One region of the Paenibacillus sp. NPDC058071 genome, then DNA from elsewhere that is predicted to be linked to it. Evidence: riboswitches for the same ligand, from Rfam matches in the RefSeq annotation. Region 1 holds a riboswitch; the other holds the start of a gene.
The links. A riboswitch is a leader RNA that binds a small molecule or an ion and turns the genes downstream of it on or off. The one in region 1 is predicted to bind cyclic di-AMP.
Positions count from the first base shown of each region.

Region 2: another riboswitch for cyclic di-AMP. It lies ahead of ACFVTB_RS13770 (APC family permease); the one in region 1 lies ahead of ACFVTB_RS24905 (C40 family peptidase).

Region 1 covers NZ_JBHVSK010000022.1:36,504-39,623, reverse strand. The annotation lists gene ACFVTB_RS24910 (class I SAM-dependent methyltransferase) at 1-727, shown strand, start outside; gene ACFVTB_RS24905 (C40 family peptidase) at 846-1,319, opposite strand; cyclic di-AMP (ydaO/yuaA leader) riboswitch at 1,322-1,480, opposite strand; gene ACFVTB_RS24900 (hypothetical protein) at 1,824-2,642, opposite strand; gene ACFVTB_RS24895 (M1 family metallopeptidase) at 2,659-3,120, opposite strand, start outside.
Region 2 covers NZ_JBHVSK010000007.1:109,910-113,029, reverse strand. The annotation lists gene ACFVTB_RS13770 (APC family permease) at 1-1,438, opposite strand, end outside; cyclic di-AMP (ydaO/yuaA leader) riboswitch at 1,584-1,766, opposite strand; gene ACFVTB_RS13765 (DUF402 domain-containing protein) at 1,955-2,470, opposite strand; gene ACFVTB_RS13760 (beta-glucosidase) at 2,722-3,120, opposite strand, start outside.

The sequences.
Region 1 (3,120 bases):
ACTATATGTGAAATATCGGCCCAGCTATCCGAAGCAAGCACTGGACTTTTTGTACGAGCAGATCGGGTTCCATGCATCATCGACAATTGCCGATATCGGATCGGGTACCGGTATCTTCTCATCGTTGCTGCTGGAGCGGGGAAGTGAAGTTATTGCGGTCGAGCCGAACGAGGCGATGCGCGCCGAGGCTGAAGGGGCCTTGCTTGTGCGAGAGGGTTATCGCTCGGTAGCGGCGGCGGCCGAGTCGACCGGCTTATCGGATGCTTCGGTGGACTTTATCGTCTGCGCGCAATCTTTTCATTGGTTCGACCGTTCGGCAGCCAAGACGGAATTCCATCGCATTCTGAAGCCGGGCGGAAAGGTCGCGTTGATCTGGAATTCGCGATTAACGGAGGGAACGCCCTTCTTGGACGGCTATGATCGGCTGCTCCGCACGTACGGCATCGATTATGAGCATGTTTCGCATAAAAATATTGCACCAGTCGATTTGCGTTCATTCTTCCTTGAGGAAGGAGAAGGCATGCAGATTGCCTCGTTCGACTTCGCGCAATTGCTGAATGAGGAAGAGTTGCTGGGTCGTATGCTTTCCTCCTCGTATATGCCGCTGGCCGGCCATCCCCATCACGAACCGCTGCTTGCCGAGCTTAAGCTGTTGTTTCAGAATACGAGCAAGGACGGCAGGGTCAGCTTCGACTATCGAACAGAGCTGTTCTGGGGAGAAGTATAAAAGCGACCCGACGGTATCGTTCATAAGAAAAAGCCGCAGGCTTCAGTCCCAAAGGACAACAAGCTTGCGGCTTTTTCTTATGAAGGTTCATCATGCGCCGAACCGGTAAGATATAATCCTACTCAGCTTCGTCGGCATATTTCTCAAAAGTCGTTGTATCCATCACTCGACGAGCCGTTACATAACGGGTTTCATAGTAGGATTCGCTCAGCTTGCTGATCGTTACGCCCTTGCTGGACGACGAATGAGCAAACTTGCCATCACCTACATAAATGCCAACATGAGAGATACTTTTTCCGTTCGTGTTGAAAAACACGAGGTCACCGGCAGACAGATCGCTCTTTGCGATCTTCTTGCCCATTTTTGCTTGCGAGCCCGAAGTGCGGGACAGGTCTACGCCCATTTTGTCGAAGACATAGGTCGTAAAGCCTGAGCAATCAAAACCGCGAGTCGACGTGCCGCCGCTTTGGTAAGGCGTACCGATCAATTCATCGATAATGCCGTCCATTTTCGAGTCCGCGAATACGCTGCCAGCTTGGAAAGTCAGCAGCAACACGAGCCCTGCAAGTAATGCGGTAAGCTTCTTCAAGATGGTAAAGCTCCTTCCGATGCCGACGAGGTTAGCTGTGGGGTTCGGTTGAAGGATCCCTATGATTTCTCAGGCGCCGGCCGCAATTGGACCGAGCGTCGAAATCAATTCACCCAGAGGTGGTTCCCCCGTTTCCAGTACAAGGAATTAGGCAAGTTTCAATATGTACTTGAGAACTATTCGTTTTTTTTCGTCGATCTCCTCCTCCAATTGGCAAATTCTAATAATTCTCATGTAATCTTCTGACAATCTAGCGATATAAATATAAATTCATACATTTATGCGACTTGGATAGAGCAGATACGTCAATAACGGCTGCTAATTACATTAACTATGTGCGACTATGAATGTTTATGTAGATTTTTTTTAGAAGGAGTAACGGACGGAGGGGGGAGAAGGGAGGACGAGCATTCGACATAAAAGAAGGACCGGCGTCGACAATAGCTTGTCGATGCCGGTCCTAAAGAATCAGTCCGAATGTCCTGCCGCAACGTGATGTACCTGCGATTAGATGTCCGACCTCGATTGCAGACAGTCGTACTGCGCGGCGAGCGTCCACACTTTCATCATCGTACGAATCAAATTATAGCCTTGATGAATAATGAGAGCGATGAGCCCCGCCCATATGAACGAAAGGCCAGTCACGAACAAGGCAACGCCGGCGCCGATCGCCCACATGAGCAGCGAGAGGCCGCCGTACGGAAGGACGTGGCGAAGCGCATGCCATAGCGAACGAAACGGGCCGTCGCCGGAAGCGGCGCCGAACTGCATGGCGAGAAAAAGCAAATGTAGTACCGCCGCCCACAGCAGCCAGCCGGCAGCTCCAGGCAGCAAGCGAATCGCTGCCTCGCCTATGGAATGGCTGGCGAGCGCAGCTTGCAAAGCGCGGGGCAGCAGCCACCAAGCGGGCGCTAAGGCGAGCAGCGTTTTGATCCAATAAAGCAGCGTAACGGGTCGCCAAACCTTGCCAATGCCTTGTAAAAACCGGGTTCCCTCGCTTGCATTCGCGTGCCGGAATGAGTAGAACAGGCCAGCGTTAAAGAGCGGCGTGAGCAGCATCCGAGCGGCGATCAGACCGCCAAGCAGCCATGCGTATGGCGTGATCAGATCGGTTTTAATCAAATGAAACTGCGCTTCGCTTATAAAGAGCTGGACGGAGGAATCCGGCAGCGCTTCGTTCGGAAACCTTCGGAGCAGCGGTGCGGCTATTGAGTCAATGAAGCGATAGAGGAAGAACCCCCAGAGCAGCTGGTACAGAAACAGCAGAATGACGATGAAGAAGTGTCTAGAGGCGAGCAGCCAGCCTTGCTTCAAATGTGTTTTCATCACGGTTCCTCCTCCCTTACCAGCCCAGCGAACCGAGCAGCGATTCGATCAGATTGGCGAAGCCGAGATTCCAGCGAATCCGTTTCTGATCGGGAAGTTCGGCCCGCATGAAGTTGTTGATATGCTTGTTGTCCAGCACATTCGTATGCTCAGGATCGATGACGACCCAGTCTATCGGCGACGTGTGCACGATTTTATATTGAATATGCGATTCCGAGGCATCCCACGTTTTCGAGACGTTGGCGCCATCCTTGAATTGCATGAAAATCGGAATAGAGCCGTTATTGCCGCCGTTCTTCTTGATGAACACGGTTGATTCGTACACCTGCTGCCCTTCCTGCTCGAACGGACGGATCTCGATCGTTTCGACGGAGAAGTCGGCCATCTGATCGTCATAGACGAACTGGGCGAAATATTCCTGCCATTTCTGCTTCGTCACCTGTTCGACGACGCGTTGGAAATCGCCGCTTGAAGGGTG
Region 2 (3,120 bases), on a different contig from region 1:
CTGGGACAATGATGACATTGCCTTCAATCGGCATAGAAGGCTCGCAGGTCGTTGTCCGCAGTTGATCCGCCACCGCTTCGTAATGCGCGTGAATCCGGACGAACAGCCAGATGATAACCGGCAAGAAGATAAGAACCGGCCATACTTGGCCGAACTTGGTTAAGAAAAAGACAATGCACACGATAAAACTGATGCATGCGCCGATTGTATTGATGATGAATTTGGACTTCCAGCCCTTCGGCTTCTCGCGGAACCACTTCACCATCATCCCCGTCTGCGACAGCGTAAACGGAATGAATACACCAACTGCATAGAGTGGAATTAAGTGCTCTGTTTTTCCGCCGAATCCTACAATAAGAACGATGGACAGCAAGCCAAGCATCAGGATGCCGTTCGAATAGCCCAGCCGGTCTCCCCTGACCGTAAACATTCTCGGAATATATTTATCCTTCGCCAAATTGACTGCCAGCAGCGGAAACGCAGAGTAGCCTGTGTTCGCCGCGAGAATCAAAATAAGCGCTGTTGTCCCTTGGATAAAATAATAAACGCCGTTGCGTCCAAATACGTCTTCGGCGATATCGGATACAACCGTCACTTCTGGACGCGGACTGATTCCGTAATAATATGCGAGAAAGACGATGCCTGAAAACAAAATCGCAAGCAAAGCGCCCATCGCGAGCAGCGTTTTCGAGGCATTGTTTGGCGCCGGGCTTTTGAAGTTCGGAATGGCGTTCGAGATCGCTTCTACACCGGTCAGTGCCGAGCTGCCGGAGGCGAACGCCTTGAGCAGCAGGAACAGTCCAATTCCCGCCACCGGCGTACCGATCGACGCATGCAAATCAGGTGAAACTTGGCCGGTTGCTACTTTGTAGACGCCTGTTGCGATCAGTGCCAGTATCGCAAGTACGAACAGGTAGACGGGGTAAGCGAGAATCGAAGCCGATTCCGTCACGCCTCGCAAGTTAAGCGTCGTTATAAATAGGACGAAAACGACCGCTATCGGCACGTTGTATGGATGCAAGCTTGGAAAGGCCGAAGTTATCGCATCTGTGCCGGCCGAGACGCTAACCGCTACCGTCAATATATAATCGACCAATAAGGATGCCCCTGCCACAAGACCGGCATGCTTGCCGAGATTTTCTTTCGAGACGACATAAGCGCCGCCGCCATGCGGATAAGCAAAAATAATTTGCCGGTAGGAAAAAATTAGCGCAGTCAGCAGCGCCAGAACACCTACTGCTATCGGGATGGAGTACCAAAAAGCTGCGGCCCCTACCGTCAGCAGCACGATCAAAACTTGCTCTGGTCCGTAAGCGACGGAGGAGAGCGCATCGGAGGACAAAATGGCGAGCGCCTTCGTCTTATTCAGCTTTTGCTCGCCTAGCTCCGTCGATTTCAACGGCCTGCCGATTAAAATTCGTTTAATTGAAGTTATCAATGTTCATTCACCGCCATCTGTGATTTTATGCTGCGTCTGTGAAGCGTTTCTAGTCAGCCATCCACTTCATATCCTCCATCTGTACGGTGAAATTTGCGCACGAAAAAACACAGGTAGGAGCCTGTGTTTTCAGCACATGTTCACAACCCTCTCTCATTCAACGCTGACGAGGTTAGCTGTCGGATTCGGGCGGTATGAGTCGCCCTACCCGCTGCGTTGGCGCAGCAGGATTCACCCCGGATGATGCCGAATTCATCTGACGGATCAAATATCGGCATTATCGATTGGGTCCCCCGTTTTCCTTGCGGAAATTTAGCGATTAGAACGTTGAACGTATTCGGTTTGATGAGTACGGACTAATCTTACGCTCATCGCCAATCAAAGTAAAATGCGGCGCAAACCGTTTTTGAATCGATTCGGATTGGAACATCTGCAATAAACCGCTTACATGAATGTGCCTCGCTCGAAAGCTGTTATTTTCTCGTGTTTTCTCGCGAAATCGGCACTTTCGTAGTGTCATTCTCCGTCCGGCAGCATTTTGATCAATCGCTCTATGGTACCGTCAAAAGGGAATCGTCCCTGTTCGATCCGCTCCTCGAGACTCTTCTGCTCCTGAATAACTCTCCTGACTAAGTCTGGCGGATACGAAAACTTCACTGCGTTAGCCGCAAATTCGTCTTCATCAACGACATTCCACCTGCCGTTTGTATAGATCAAGTCGATATCCAAATCGACAAAAGTTACTGTATTTTCATTGAGCTTTGCTGGTTGGCAAATATTGCAGTAATATTGTGTCACTTTGCCATCGATAATATCCGCACTTACAGTAAACCAAGCGTCGAAAGGAAAGAACTCAATTGTCCAATTCTCCATGGTAAATACTTTCCCTTTGGTGTAATGCTTCAGTTTTCTTCCTCGATGACCGAGAACGAAGATGTGTTCATCAGTCTTTTCAAGAAGTGTAGTATCCCATTCATAATGAAGATGATTGCCGTATTTCAAGGATTGAATCCTCATTTGTTGATTATCCAATTATAATTTTCCTTTCGGTATGTGTGATCATATGGCAGCAATAATATAATGTAAGTAATTAAAAGAATATCATAATATACCTCTGCGGTTTTGAAAAACCTTGCCCTGTAGACAATTAAAAAAACCTAAGCTGCAAGCTAGTTCCGATATGATAACGGAGCCAGCTTGCAGCTTAGGGCTTTAATTCGATAATAGCCGTGCGTGCCTTTATAATTCGTTGCGGGATACGCCTAAAAATCGGCTTAACCTATTTATTTTTTGTTCATATCATCAACAAGCTCTTCTAAATGCTTTTCCGTAAATTTGCCCCCGCTGAAGGAGAGCATGCCGCGAATCGGCATATATTTCATAAACGCTTGCAGCAATGCGGCATGCGGCCCCTCCAATGCTGCTGCAAATGGCAGCACCGCATAAATCTTTTTCACCCACTCGCGGCCCTTCTCCGTCTGCATAAGATCAGTAATGGTCGAATTGCGGTGATAAACGTAGGTTCGCACTGTAGTAGACTCTACTTCAATTTGCTCCGTCAGCACAATATCCTGCGATGACTTACCGATTAGAAGCTCAAAGCTTCCCGTCTCAACAACCCAATCTTTTAATTCTACATCATAGTAAGCAAAGCTTCTCTTATCCAGCTCAAAAGAAACGGT